3 linked regions of the Pseudorhodoplanes sinuspersici genome follow. Each later gene encodes a partner of the first gene's protein in a complex. Links are inferred from orthologs where the notes say so. Each region holds a gene or a part of one and is shown in the gene's direction. Other genes may lie near its edges. The genes, in order: secY, secG and secA.

Region 1 (4,228 bases):
GGGTGTCGAGGCAACCGCCGAATAATACGATCGAGCAATCGGTCCGGTCACTGGAAAGCTGGTTAGTCATGGCAGCGAACAAAACCATTAAGGTCGAGCAGGTCGGTAGCCCGATCCGCAGAGACAGCGCGCAGCGCAAGACGCTGATCGGTCTCGGCTTGAACAAGATTGGCCGCGTGAAGGAATTGCAGGACAATCCTTCGACCCGCGGCATGATCGACAAGGTCGGGCATCTGGTCCGCATCGTCGAAGGAAAATAGTTTTTCGTCATGCCCGCACGCGTTGCGGGCATCCACGTCTTACTCGTTTGAGACTGAGACGCGGGCGGTCGGGTCAAACCGGCCATGACAAGAGAGAGAACGAGGACTGGGTTATGAAGCTCAATCAGATCGCAGCCCGTCCGGGCTCCACGAAGGCGCGGACCCGCGTTGGTCGCGGTATTGGCTCGGGCAAGGGCAAGACCGGCGGCCGCGGCGGCAAGGGCCAGACCGCGCGTTCCGGCGTTCGCATCAAGGGGTTCGAAGGCGGCCAGATGCCCTTGCATCGCCGTCTGCCGAAGCGCGGCTTCCGCAACACGATGTTCGCGCTGGCGCTGAACGAGATCAACCTCGATCGCATTCAGACGGCGATCGACGCCGGCACGCTCGACGCCAAGAACCCGATCGACATCGATACGCTGGTGAAATCCGGCGTGCTGAGCCGCGCCCGCGACGGCGTGAAGCTGCTCGGCGGCGGTGAAATCAAGGTGAAGGCTGATTTCGTGGTTTGGCGTGCCTCGAAGTCCGCCATTGCCGCGGTCGAGAAGGCCGGCGGTACGGTGAAGGTGCTTGCGCCTTCCAAGGAAGAGCCGAAGGAGCCGCGCGGCAAGAATGCCCGTTTCGCGGCCGGTATCGACAAGCCGAAGATCATCGAATCCGCCCCGGCTCCAAAGGGTGGCAAGAAAAAGGCTGACGCCAAGGCCGACACCAAGGCAGAAAAGCCAGCCAAGGGTGCAGGCAAAGCCTCGACGTGAGCCCCATATGACGCCTGCAGGGCGACGGGGTTAGACGGGGTCAGGAGCGAGCATGGTCTCTGCAGCGGAACAATTGGCAGCCAACATCAACTTCTCGGCGCTTGGAAAAGCCGAGGAGTTGAAGAAGCGTATCTGGTTCACGCTTGGCGCTCTGCTGGTCTACCGGCTCGGCACGTATATTCCGCTGCCGGGTATTGATCCGTCCGCGTGGGAACAGATTTTCCGCACCCAGGCCGGCGGCATTCTGGGCATGTTCAACATGTTCGCCGGCGGCGGCATCCAGCGCATGGCGATTTTCGCGCTGAACATCATGCCGTATATCTCGGCCTCGATCATCATTCAGCTGATGACGACGGTGTCGCCGACGCTGGAAGCGCTGAAGAAAGAGGGCGAGGCGGGCCGCAAGACGATCAATCAATACACCCGCTACCTGACCGTGGTGCTGGCCGTGTTCCAGGCCTATGCCATTGCCATCGGCCTTGAAGGCGCCGGCAATGTGATCAGCGATCCGGGCTGGATGTTCCGCATCTCGACCGTGATCACTCTGACGGGCGGCACCATGTTCCTGATGTGGCTCGGCGAGCAGATCACCTCGCGCGGTATCGGCAACGGCATTTCGCTGATCATCATGGCCGGCATCGTCGCCGAGCTGCCGTCGGCCATCGCCGGAACTCTTGAACTCGGCCGCCAGGGCGCGCTGTCCACCGGACTGATCCTGGTCGTGATCGTGATGGCGATCGTCGTCACCGCTTTCATCGTGTTCATGGAGCGCGCCCAGCGCCGCCTGTTGATCCAGTATCCGAAGCGCCAGGTCGGCAACCGCATGTTCGAGGGCCAGTCCTCGCATCTGCCGCTGAAGCTCAACACGTCGGGCGTGATCCCGCCGATCTTCGCGTCATCCCTGCTGCTGTTGCCCACCACGATGGCGAACTTCGCCGCCGGGCAGGGATCGGGCTGGTTGACCACGATCACGACGCAGCTCAGCCACGGACGGCCGCTGTTCCTCGTGCTGTATATCTCGCTGATCGTATTCTTCTGCTTCTTCTACACCGCGATCGTGTTCAACCCGACCGAGACCGCGGACAATCTGAAGAAGCATGGTGGCTTCATTCCGGGCATCCGTCCGGGCGAGCGCACCGCCGAATATATCGATTACGTGCTGACGCGCATCACGGTGATTGGCGCAATCTACATTTCGATCGTGTGCCTTATCCCGGAAATCCTGATCTCGTATGCGGCTGTGCCGTTCTATTTCGGCGGCACATCGCTGTTGATTGTGGTGACGGTGACTATGGACACGGTCGCACAAGTTCAGGGACACTTGCTGGCACACCAATACGAAGGCCTGATCAAGAAATCGAAGTTGCGGGGGCGACGTAGATGAGGTTGATCCTGCTCGGACCGCCGGGGGCGGGTAAGGGCACTCAAGCGCAGAGGCTGGTTGAGAAGCACGGCATCGTGCAGCTTTCCACTGGCGATATGCTCCGCGCCGCGGTTGCGGCCGGCACGCCAGTAGGACAGCGCGCCAAGGATATCATGGCGCGCGGCGAGCTTGTTCCGGACGATGTGGTGGTCGATATCATCGCTGACCGGATCGAGCAGCCCGACGCGAAGAATGGTTTCATTCTCGATGGGTTTCCGCGCACGGTCGGCCAGGCCGAAGCGCTGGAAAAGCTGCTGGCGAGGAAGGGCCTGAAGCTCGACGGCGTGATCGAGCTGATGGTCGATGACAGCATCCTGCTGCAGCGGATCGAGAAGCGAATCGCGGACATGCAGGCGCGTGGCGAACCCGTCCGGGCCGATGACAATGCCGAATCGCTCGGCAAGCGCCTGACTGCCTACCACCTCCAGACGGCGCCGCTGTCGCATTACTACCGCCAGAAAGGCCTGCACAAGGCCACCGATGGCATGGCGCCGATCGATGAGGTGACCGAAGCGATCGGGCAGCTTCTGGCGTCGAAACCGCGCCGGAAGGCCGCTGCTACGGGCAAACGCCGGGCCCGGGTGACGACTGGTCGCCGCCCGGCAGGCCGCAAGCCGGCTGCGCGGACCGCGCCAAGAAGTGCTTCAGGAGGCGCGTCAGGGCGCGCGACTGGCAAGTCGACCGCCAAAAAGGCGAAAAAGGTATCTAAGGGTGTCGTCCGCAAGGCCGCCGCCAAGAAGAAGCCGGCCAGAAAGGCGGCTAAACGCACCAAAGCCGCGAAAGCGGCCAAAAGTGCAACCACCCGCCGCAAGGCGGTCAAGACGAGGAACTCGACCCGGAATCGGGCTTCAAAAGCCCGTTCCGGCCGCGGCCGGAGGTTGACGAAGCGTCGTTGAATCCGTACATACCGCGTCATTCAGTGGGAGAACGTACGCGCGATACCGGGCCCCGAAAGAGGCGGGGGCAGGGTGTCGTGCTAAATTATTGCGGTCCCCTCCGGAGACACGGACAGAACAGAAAGGTTGATCGGCAGTCCTGACCGACTGTCGGCACATGGAGCGAGATCGTGGCCCGTATCGCAGGTGTCAATATTCCGACCAACAAGCGCGTCGTCATCGCGCTTCAATACATTCATGGCATCGGCGAGAAAGCAGCCGACGACATCATGCAGCAGCTACACATTCCGTATGAACGGCGTGTGTCGCAACTCACCGACGCCGAGGTGCTGCAGATCCGCGAGATGATCGATCGCGATTATACGGTCGAGGGCGATCTGCGCCGCGAAACGGCAATGAACATCAAGCGTCTCATGGATCTCGGTTGCTACCGCGGTCTGCGTCACCGCAGGGGCCTGCCGGTGCGCGGTCAGCGCACGCACACCAACGCCCGTACCCGCAAGGGGCCGGCGAAGGCGATTGCAGGCAAGAAGAAGTAATTTCGGATTGGTCGCTCCGGGTCGCGAACCGGAGCCGCGAAAGGAACGAGAATGGCAAAGGAAGTGACGCGCGTCCGTCGCCGCGAGCGCAAAAATATCGTCTCCGGCATCGCGCATGTGAATGCCAGCTTCAACAACACCATGATCACCATAACCGACGCACAAGGCAATACGATTGCTTGGTCGACGGCTGGTACGATGGGGTTCAAAGGCTCGCGCAAATCGACCCCTTACGCCGCGCAGATTGCGAGCGAAGACGCCGCCAAGAAGGCGCAGGAACACGGCATGCGCACGCTTGAAGTCGAAGTGTCGGGCCCGGGCTCGGGACGCGAATCAGCCCTTCGCGCGCTGCAGTCGG
Region 2 (4,927 bases), 350 kb from region 1 along the record:
AGGCAAGTTGCTCGAAAGTCGTGCCCTGGGTCAGCTTCTGCGCAGCCGCCCGTGCATCGTCCTCATTCGGAAAAACGATCTGCTGCACCTCGCGCCGCTCCGGCGTGGTGTAACGCGTGGGGTCGGCGTCATAAACCTTCTTGGCATCGGCGTCGCTGACCTCGATCGTCTTTGTAACCTCATCGGGGGACAGGACGATCAGATCGGCTTTCCGGAATTCAGGTGCACGGAACAGCGTCTTGCGCTCGTCGAAATACTTGGTGAGCTGCTCTGGCGTAGGCTCAGGGATATCGCCAGCCTGTTCCGGCCCCAGCACGATATAGTCAAGCGAACGCAACTCATTAAGATAGCGGTTCTGCGCATCGACGGTGACGGCGGGCGGTGCGAGATCGCTTACCAGCGCGCGGACGATTTGCTGGCGTAGGAGCTGCTTGCGCTGCTCGGCAACATAACGGCCTTCGGTATAACCGGCCTGGCGAATGATCGCCTCGAACCGTGCGCGATCGAACTGGCCGGTGATGCCGCGGAATGACGGATCGTTGCGGATGCGGTCCGCGATCACCTCATTCGGCAGATTGAGACGGAGCGTGCGGACATTTTCATCGACTGCAGCTTCGGCCAGCATCTGGCCAAGCATCTGCCGGGGCAGGCCGAGTGCGCGTGCCTGGTCGGGCGGAATCGGACGGCCGACCTGGCGGATGAGCTGCTGCAGCCGGTCATTGTAGTTTTGCCGGAATTGCTCGACGCCAATTTCGGTGCTGCCGATTTTCGCAACAGTCGATTGTCCGAAGCCGCGGAAGATATCGCCGACGCCCCAGACCGCGAAACTGACCGCGATCAGGCCGAGGAGTAGGCCGGTAACGAGCCGGCCGAGCCAGTTACGGGTGGCTGTGTGCATTCCTCGAAGCATGGGCGGACAGAATCTCTTTTATGGGGAAGGGGTGTTAAAAGGCCGCGCATCATAGTGATGGCGCCTTTACGCTGCAACTCACTGACGAGTAACGGGAAAGCGTTGGCACGCGGTGGATCGGTTTGGTAACCGCAGAATCACGACGTTTAAAGCAAGAGGAAACCTGATTGATGGCAAACGATCCGCGTCCGCTGGTCGCAGGCAACTGGAAGATGAATGGTCTGCGCGGGTCGATTTCAGAACTCGAAGCGATCATCGCCGATGCTCAGGCCAGACCATGGCCGGTTGACCTGATGATCTGTCCGCCGGCGACGTTGGTCTGTGCTTTCGCCAAGGCTGCCGCAGGAGCGAAGATCGCCATTGGCGCCCAGGACTGCCACGCCGAGGTCTCCGGCGCCTTTACCGGGGATATCTCGGCGGAGATGCTGAAGGATGCGGGCGCAAGCGCTGTTATCGTCGGACATTCCGAGCGGCGGACCTATCACGGCGAAACCGACGACATGGTGAAAGCCAAGGCGAAAGCAGCGAACCGGGCCGGCCTGACCGCCATCGTCTGCATCGGTGAGACCTATGAGGAGCGTGAGGCTGGAGCCACAATTTCAAGGATTGAGAGGCAGTTAGCGGGATCTCTTCCGGAAACGATCGATGCCGTTAAACTGGTTATTGCATATGAGCCGGTCTGGGCGATCGGCACCGGGCTGACACCGACGCCGAAGGATGTCGAACAGGTTCACCAGACGATCCGGAAGCACCTGGTTTCGCTTGATAAATCGTCCGGACCGACGGTGCGGATCCTGTACGGCGGCTCCGTTAAACCGTCGAATGCCAAGGAGCTGATGGCGGTCCCGAACGTCAATGGCGCATTGGTCGGCGGCGCCAGCCTGACCGCCAAGGATTTCCTCGGCATCGCAGCGGCTTATGCCTGACCGCAAAGGGTAGAATTTTCCAACCCGGTCGTGTACAGACGCGGCCGCATTCCCTATATGGCGGCGTGACGCACCGGCCCGGCCCGGCGAACATCAGGTTTTTGACGCATGCATACGGTCCTTATCGTCGTTCATCTGCTCATCGTTCTGGCGTTGATCGGGCTTGTTCTGCTGCAGCGTTCCGAAGGCGGCGGACTTGGCATGGGCGGCGGCGGCGGCGGCTTCATGACCACCCGCGGCACCACCAATATTCTTTCCCGGACAACCGGATTCCTGGCAGCGGCCTTCTTCGCGACCAGCCTCCTGTTGTCGATCATTGCCGGCATGGACCGCGCACCGTCGTCGATCCTGAATACCGGCGCACCGGTGGCCCCGGGCGCGCCGACTGCGCCGCTTGGCACGGGCTCCGGCGGCGTCCTCGACGCGCTGAAGCAGCAGGGGGGCGGGCAGCCGCCCGCGGCGCCGCAGCCATCCGGGCCGCAGGTGCCGCAATCGCAGTAACCCTTAGGGAGGGCCGGGAAACCGGCCCTTCGAATTTGTGGGGGCAGTTATCCAACGCCGAGGGGGCCATAGCCCTCGTCGAATCGAAACCGGGTGTCTAAAGGTTAAGTCCCATGGCGCGGTACATATTCATCACCGGCGGCGTGGTTTCCTCGCTCGGCAAAGGTCTCGCTTCGGCGGCGCTCGGCGCGTTGTTGCAGGCGCGTGGCTACAAGGTCCGGCTGCGCAAGCTTGACCCGTATCTCAATGTCGATCCCGGTACCATGTCGCCCTATCAGCATGGCGAAGTCTTCGTCACCGACGACGGCGCTGAAACCGATCTCGATCTCGGCCACTACGAGCGCTTCACCGGCCGGCCGGCGACCAAGCGCGACAGCATCACCACCGGCAAGATTTACCAGGACATCATCACCAAGGAACGGCGCGGCGACTATCTTGGCGCGACCATCCAGGTCGTCCCGCATGTGACCAACGCGATCAAGGACTTCATCCGCGACGGCAACGAAGACTATGACTTCGTCCTATGCGAGATCGGCGGCACCGTCGGCGATATCGAAGGCCTGCCATTCTTCGAAGCGATCCGCCAGTTCGGCAATGAAGTGCCGCGCGGCCACGCCGTCTATATCCACCTGACGCTGCTGCCGTTCATTCCCAGCGCCGGCGAACTCAAGACCAAGCCCACCCAGCACTCGGTCAAGGAATTGCGCTCGATCGGTATCCAGCCGGATATCCTGTTGTGCCGCACCGACCGCGAGATCCCAGCAGAGGAACGCCGCAAACTCGCCTTGTTCTGTAACGTGCGCGAAAGCGCTGTGATCGAGGCGCGCGACGTCGACAACATTTACGCCGTGCCCGAGGCCTATCATGCCGCCGGTCTTGACCGGGAGTTGCTGGCAGCGTTCGGCATCGACAATGCGCCGGCACCGGATCTTTCGGTGTGGCGCAACATCAACGAGCGCATCCGCAATCCGGAAGGGCAGGTGACAATCGCCATTGTCGGAAAATATACCGGCATGAAGGACGCCTATAAGTCGCTGATCGAGGCGCTCTCGCATGGCGGCATCGCCAACAAGGTGAAGGTCAATCTCGACTGGATCGAAAGCGAAGTGTTCGAGCGCGAGGATCCGGCGCCGTTCCTCGAACACGTCAATGGCATCCTCGTGCCCGGCGGCTTCGGTCAGCGCGGCGCCGAAGGCAAAATCCGTGCGGCACGATTCGCGCGCGAACGGGCCGTCCCTTACTTCGGTATCTGCTTCGGCATGCAGATGGCCGTGGTGGAGGCAGCCCGCAATCTCTGCGGCATCGAAGAGGCGAATTCGACCGAGTTTGGCGAAACAAAAGAGCCGGTTGTCGGTCTGATGACCGAATGGATGCGCGGCAACGAACTGGAACAACGCAAGGCCGGCGGCGATCTTGGCGGCACGATGCGGCTTGGCGCCTACAAGGCGGCGCTCAAGCGCGGCAGCAAGATTTCAGGCATCTATGACGGCGAGACGGAAATCTCCGAACGCCATCGTCATCGCTACGAAGTGAATGCGCGCTACAAGGATCGTCTCGAACAGCACGGCATGCGCTTTGCCGGCATGTCGCCGGACGGCCTGCTGCCGGAGACGATCGAATACGAAAACCATCCCTGGTTCGTCGGCGTGCAATTCCATCCCGAACTGAAGTCGCGCCCCTTCGATCCGCATCCGTTGTTTGCGTCATTCATCGAAGCGGCGGTGGAGCGCAGCCGGCTGGTGTAATGAACCCGCTCGTTCCCGCGAAAGCGGGATCCAAGTCTTCGCGCAGGGGGCCAACCTTGCGTGGATGGGTGGACAATTGGACCTTAAAGCATGTCTCGCGGCCTCGACCATATCGTTCACGCCGTCCGCGATCTTGATGCGGCCGCCGATTTCTATCGGCGGCTCGGCTTCACCATCGGTGCCCGCAACCGCCATCCGTGGGGCACGCACAATCACATCGTTCAGCTACCGGGCGTCTATATCGAGCTCCTGACGGTTGCCGAGCCGGAAAAAATCGAACCACATAATGGGCGCTTTTTTTCTTTCGGCGCCTTTCATCGTGATGTTCTGTTGCACGAACAAGGGCTCGATATGATTCTTCTCGATGGACGAAATGCGGAAGCCGATGCGGCTGCTTTTCGGACGGCAGGAATCGGTGATTTCGAGATTTTCAATTTTGAGCGCGAGGGCAAACAACCCGACGGGAGAATCGTGAAGCTTGCCTTTTCGCTCGTCTATGCGCGCGACCCCAAAGCGCCCGATGTCGGTTTTGTCACCTGCCAGCATCATTTTCCGGAAAATTTCTGGAATCCCGCCTTCCAGCAGCATGCAAACGGCGTGACCGATATTGCCGGTGCCGTCATGATCGCGGACAATCCAAGCGATCATCATATCTTTCTGTCGGCGTTCACCGGCGAGCGCGATCTGCAATCGACATCGACCGGCATTACCGTGACCACACCGCGCGGCGACATTCAGGTCATGACGCCGGCGTCCTATACGGATCATTTCGATCTCGCCGCGCCCGATGTTGCTCGTGGCGCGCGCCTGGGCGCGCTGCGCCTGACCTGTCCGGATCTGTCGGT
Region 3 (5,261 bases), 2.3 Mb from region 1 along the record:
GCGAGGCGTATGCCCTCAACAGGAGGCATGTCAGGAACGCTGGTGGGAGCAAGCGGTGAAACGGCGGTGGACATGAATGGCCTCGTGCTGCGGAATCCGAGCGGGCCATCTCATAGCCGTATGGTCACAAAAATAAAACGGGACGCAGCATCAGCCGCGTCCCGTTTTTTGGTAGCCGAATGGCGGCATTATTTCTTCGCTGGCGCCTTGGTGTCCGACTTCGCGTCCGGCTTGGCAGCCGGTGCCGCATCCGGCTTTGCCGCCGGGTCAGCGTCGCCGATCTTCTCGATCTTGGCCTCGGCGCGCAATTTCTGGATCAAATCGGCTTGGGCCTTGCGCTGAACGAAGCTTTCGATCTGGTCCTTCACCTGCTCGAATGTCGGCGGCTGCTTGGTGCGCTTGTCGTCGACGCGAATGACATGCCAGCCGAACTGCGATTTCACCGGATCGGAGACCTGGCCCTTGTCGAGCTTGAAGGCGGCTTCGGCGAATTCAGGGACCATCTGATCTTTGGAGAAGAAGCCGAGATCGCCGCCGTTATCCTTGGAGCCGGGATCTTTCGATTTTTCCTTGGCGATGGCGGAGAAATCGCCGCCCTTCTTGAGATCGGCAGCGATTTTTTTGGCGTCGTCCTCTGATTCGACGAGGATGTGGCGTGCGCTCACTTCCTGCTCGTTACCCATATCCTTGGTGGCCTCGGCGTAAACCTTCTTCATCGCGTCGTCGGTGAGGGCGGCCTTGGCCTCGTTCTGGAGCAGCGCCTCCATCAGCAGCTTGGTGCGCGCCAGCTCCATCTTTTTCTTGAATTCGGGGGTGTCGCCAAGCTTCTTGGCCTCAGCCGCCTTGGACACGAGGAGCATGTCCGCAACATAGGTGGTGAGATATTCTTTCTTGGCTTCCGGGGCCATCGGCGGCAGCTGGGCGCCGATATCCTCCTCGGCAGCCTTCAGGTCGCTTTCCTTGACCTCGGTGCCGTTCACTTTCGCCACGACCGGGTCGGTCTGGGCGCCGGCCTGGATGGTCAGCAATCCCGCAACCGCGAGCGTGGCGCACAAGGTCGTCAGGACCGGCCGCCACTGGACCGTCGGAAGCGAGAATTTGGGTTTGTTCATCAGGTCTGTCCTTGGGAATGAAGCCGCCCCGGTGGGAGGGTGATGGCGGCGGACACTTACGCACGGGTTATGGCTTGGCAATGCCAAAGGCCCCTTAATTTTCGGCAATAACGCCGTTCGGCCTTCAGATTGACAAGGAAGTGACCCCCTCCTATCTCTCGACGGCTCTCCGGATGTCACACCCGAATGACCTCGCGTTCTGGCTCAATTCGGGTCCGGCCGGCACCGTTCCGGGCGGATTTCAGGGTCAAATGGCCTTAAGAGTCCCCACGGTTTCAAAACTTCGTGTTTTTTCACCGTATCAGGGCACAACCGCGGTTCTGGATGCGACTAAGGCCAAAGCCACCCAAGACTGAAGAAAAGGATTTCGTATGCTCGGCGCAGTCGCCCGCAAGCTGTTCGGCACCGCCAATGACCGGCGTATCCGCGGCTATCAGCCCCGCGTCGATGCCATCAATGCGCTGGAGCCCGAACTCGCCAAACTGACCGACGAGCAGCTCCGCGCCCGCACCGACGAGTTCAAGAAACAGCTCGAAGAGGGCAAGACCCTCGACGATATCCTGGTCCCGGCCTTCGCCACCGTCCGCGAAGCCGGCAAACGCACCCTCGGACAGCGCCATTTCGACGTCCAGCTCATTGGCGGCATGATCCTGCATGAGGGCGGCATCGCCGAGATGAAGACCGGCGAAGGCAAGACCTTGGTTGCGACCCTGGCGGTGTATCTGAATGCACTGAATGGCAAGGGCGTCCATGTCGTCACCGTTAACGACTATCTGGCCAAGCGCGACTCCGAATGGATGGCCCAGATCTATGGTTTCCTCGGGCTCACGACCGGCGTGATCGTGCATGGTCTCGATGACGAGGAGCGCAAGGCGGCCTATGCCTGCGACATCACTTACGGCACCAATAACGAGCTCGGTTTCGATTATCTGCGCGACAACATGAAGTACCGGCTGGAGGACATGGTCCAGCGCGGCCACGTCTATGCAATCGTCGACGAAGTGGACTCGATCCTGATCGACGAAGCGCGTACGCCGCTGATCATTTCCGGGCCGCTCGACGATCGTTCGGACTTCTACAACACCATCGACGCCTATATTCCGCGGCTCGACAAGTCCGACTACGATGTCGATGAGAAGCAGCGCACGGTGAACCTTACCGAAGCCGGCATGGAAAAGATGGAGCAATGGCTCCGCGCCGATGACTTGCTCAAGGGTGACTCGCTTTACGACATCGAGAATGTTTCGACCGTCCATCATGTCAATCAAGGGCTGCGCGCGCACAAGCTGTTCCAGCGCGACAAGGACTACATCGTCCGCAATGGCGAGGTGGTGATCATCGACGAATTCACCGGCCGCATGATGCCGGGACGCCGCTATTCGGAAGGTCTGCATCAGGCGCTGGAAGCGAAAGAACATCAGCCGATCCAGCCAGAAAACCAAACGCTGGCTTCAATTACCTTCCAGAATTATTTCCGCATGTACGACAAGCTCGGCGGCATGACCGGTACGGCGCTGACCGAGGCAGACGAGTTCTACGACATCTATAAACTGAACGTGGTCGAGGTGCCGACCAACCGGCCGATGCAGCGCGATGACCAGGACGACGAGGTCTATCGCACCAATGGCGAGAAATATCGTTCGATCGTTGCGCTGCTCGATGACTGCAAGAAGCGCGGCCAGCCGGTGCTTGTCGGTACGACGTCGATCGAGAAGTCGGAACAGCTGGCCGAGATGCTGCGCAAGGAGGGCTGGGAGCAACATGATTTCGCCGATCCCAACGCCTTCGCCAAACTTTACACCGGTGACGAGGGCGCGGCGAAGGCCAAGGTCTTTGCGATCCTGAATGCACGGTATCACGAACAGGAAGCCTATATCGTCTCGCAGGCCGGTGTTCCCGGCGCGATCACCATCGCCACTAACATGGCCGGCCGCGGCACTGACATTCAGCTCGGTGGTAACGCCGACATGCGCATCCGTCAGGAATTGCAGGGCGTCGAGGGCGAGGAACGCGAGAAGCGGGTGCAGGATATCCGCGATCAGGTCTCGCGGCTGAAGGAAAAGTCGCTGGCGGCCGGCGGGCTGTTTGTGCTCGGCACCGAGCGGCATGAAAGCCGCCGTATCGACAACCAGCTTCGTGGCCGCTCCGGCCGTCAGGGCGATCCAGGCCGTTCCAAATTCTTCCTGTCGCTCGAAGACGACCTGATGCGCATCTTCGGCTCGGACAAGCTCGACAGCATGCTGACCAAGCTGGGTCTCAAGGAGGGTGAGGCGATCATCCATCCCTGGATCAACAAGGCCCTGGAAAAGGCGCAGCAGAAGGTCGAGGCGCGCAACTTCGATCTGCGCAAGAACATCCTGAAATACGACGATGTCGCCAACGATCAGCGTAAGGTCATCTTCGACCAACGCATCGATATGATGAAGGACAACGATGTCGCCGAGACCGTTACCGACATGCGCCACGCGCTGATCGACGATCTCGTGTCCAAGCACATTCCGGAGAATGCGTATCCGGAACAATGGGACGTGAACGGTCTGCATGAGGCAGTGCAGCATATCCTGAACCTCGATCTGCCGATCCAGGACTGGGCGAAGGAAGAGGGTATCGCCGACGAAGAGGTGCGCGAACGCATCATCAAGCGAGCTGACGAGGTGATGGCTGCTAAGTCCGCGCAATATGGCCCTGAGGTCATGCGTTATGTCGAGAAGTCGGTGTTGTTGCAGACGCTCGATCACCTTTGGCGCGAGCATCTCATTATGCTCGAGCATCTGCGTCAGGTGATCGGCCTGCGCGGCTATGGCCAGCGCGATCCGCTCAACGAATACAAGTCGGAGGCTTTCCAGCTGTTCGAGGCGATGATCGCGAATATGCGCGAGGGGGTGACCGGACAGCTTATGCGGGTCGAGGTGGTGCAGGCGCCGCCGGAAGACGAGCAGCAACAGCTTCCCTATATGGAAGCGCATAAGGTCGATCCATTCACCGGCGAGGATGAAATGTCCTATGCCAATGCGACGCTGTCGCCGGCAATGGCTGGCGGCGCCGGTGCACAGCAGGCGGTCGAGCGTGATCCGAAAAATCCGGCAACCTGGGGCAAGGTCGGGCGCAACGAAGCCTGTCCATGTGGTTCCGGCAAGAAATACAAGCATTGCCACGGCCGCTTCGGTTGATTCGGAGAGGCCGCGCCCCGACAAAAATTGAGCGTAAATGGCCGGGAGGATACCCGGCCATTTACCTCTGCCATTGTCTAAGTCTAGTTGTCCAAGTCTAAAAGCAGTTGCTCTTCAGCGGACTCCAAGCTCTCTTAGAGCGTTGTGTCGCTCTCTTAGGGCGTTGTGTCGCGCTGCAGCAGCCGAAACAATTTCGGCCCGGCGTGCGTTGTCACCTACGGACTTTGAACTGATGGGTGCGAGACATGCAGGTTCCTCTCGAAATTGCTTTTCACAATATCGAGCATTCCGACCGAGCCGAAACCCAAATCAGAGATCACGTCGCCCGCCTCGAAGACATCTATGATCGATTGACGGCCTGCCGCGTCCGGGTGGATCAGCGTGCTAACAATACAAACCAAACCATTCCGCCCGTGGTCCGCATCGAAATCAGCGTGCCGGGCTTCAAAGACATTGTCGTCGCGCACGAGCCTGACCGGTTGCAGCGACGATTTCAGCGCCCCGATCTGACCAACGCGATCCATGAAGCTTTCCGTATCGCCGAACGCCAGCTCAGCGAATTCAAGGAGAAGCTGGCCAATCGGACCGCAGTGATGATGCATGAAGCGGCCAACGAATTTGCCGGCCAGGTTGCGGAGATCACACCAGGTGAGGATTATGGCTTTCTGCTCAACAAGGAGGGCGGGATGCTCTATTTCCACCGCAACTCACTTTTGAGCGGCGATTTCGACCGCCTGAAGCGCGGCGACTACGTCACCTATGTCGAGGAAGTCGGCGACACCGGTCCCATTGCAACCAAGGTGCGGATCAAACAAAAAAACGGCAGAGACTAACCTTTTAACGGAAAGCGCCGAAACGGCTTTCAAAGCTCGAAGCCTGCGGGATCGGCTGAGAACCACTCATAACGCTACCCGTCGGTTGCGACGCCGGAGTTGCGGTCGGAGCTGGCTGGGGTGCAGGGGCTTCGCCGGCAGCCGGT

The links.
Region 2: secY (region 1) and secG share a complex: the UniProt entries of both Escherichia coli proteins name them as parts of the sec protein translocase complex. The link is inferred for Pseudorhodoplanes sinuspersici from one-to-one orthologs.
Region 3: the proteins of secY (region 1) and secA are in contact, whole or in part, in a crystal structure (PDB 3DIN), measured with the Thermotoga maritima proteins. The link is inferred for Pseudorhodoplanes sinuspersici from one-to-one orthologs. Residues at the interface, in WP_004081795.1 of Thermotoga maritima: Glu108, Gly109, Glu110, Glu111, Ala236, Glu237, Arg238, Arg239, Ile240, Thr241, Ile242, Gln243, Tyr244, Ala245, Arg246, Arg247, Val248, Thr249, Gly250, Arg251, Arg252, Val253, Tyr254, Gly256, Ala257, Ser258, Thr259, Tyr260, Leu261, Pro262; in WP_004082002.1 of Thermotoga maritima: Glu261, Ala262, Arg263, Lys300, Ala301, Arg302, Thr303, Ile304, Ile305, Leu323, Tyr324, Asp325, Pro326, Val329, Ser330, Tyr333, Ile336, Lys340, Phe345, Val349, Glu363, Phe364, Tyr374, Ser375, Gly376, Gly377, Glu393, Ile395, Thr482, Ser483.

The regions. Positions count from the first base shown.
Region 1 is NZ_CP021112.1:4,398,314-4,402,541, forward strand. What follows is about bases 310-3,230. They hold secY (preprotein translocase subunit SecY), read left to right. Parts: upstream 310-1,064; coding sequence 1,065-2,396; downstream 2,397-3,230. Other genes in these bases: CAK95_RS21370 (adenylate kinase), read left to right, coding at 2,393-3,230. In the rest of the region: rpsE (30S ribosomal protein S5), read left to right, coding at 1-25; rpmD (50S ribosomal protein L30), read left to right, coding at 69-260; more of CAK95_RS21370, read left to right, coding at 3,231-3,331; rpsM (30S ribosomal protein S13), read left to right, coding at 3,502-3,870; rpsK (30S ribosomal protein S11), read left to right, coding at 3,922-4,228. UniProt on the Escherichia coli protein: The central subunit of the protein translocation channel SecYEG. Consists of two halves formed by TMs 1-5 and 6-10.
Region 2 is NZ_CP021112.1:4,744,945-4,749,871, forward strand. What follows is about bases 670-3,640. They hold secG (preprotein translocase subunit SecG), read left to right. Parts: upstream 670-1,944; coding sequence 1,945-2,337; downstream 2,338-3,640. Other genes in these bases: CAK95_RS23110 (SurA N-terminal domain-containing protein), read right to left, coding at 670-898; tpiA (triose-phosphate isomerase), read left to right, coding at 1,081-1,836; CAK95_RS23125 (CTP synthase), read left to right, coding at 2,451-3,640. Outside these bases: more of CAK95_RS23110, read right to left, coding at 1-669; more of CAK95_RS23125, read left to right, coding at 3,641-4,082; CAK95_RS23130 (VOC family protein), read left to right, coding at 4,173-4,927. UniProt on the Escherichia coli protein: Subunit of the protein translocation channel SecYEG. Overexpression of some hybrid proteins has been thought to jam the protein secretion apparatus resulting in cell death; while this may be true it also results in FtsH-mediated degradation of SecY.
Region 3 is NZ_CP021112.1:2,146,222-2,151,482, forward strand. What follows is about bases 1,178-4,482. They hold secA (preprotein translocase subunit SecA), read left to right. Parts: upstream 1,178-1,483; coding sequence 1,484-4,282; downstream 4,283-4,482. Outside these bases: bifunctional glutamate N-acetyltransferase/amino-acid acetyltransferase ArgJ, read right to left, coding at 1-74; CAK95_RS10465 (peptidylprolyl isomerase), read right to left, coding at 189-1,112; CAK95_RS10475 (HPF/RaiA family ribosome-associated protein), read left to right, coding at 4,528-5,115; CAK95_RS10480 (L,D-transpeptidase family protein), read right to left, coding at 5,120-5,261. UniProt on the Escherichia coli protein: Required for protein export, interacts with the SecYEG preprotein conducting channel.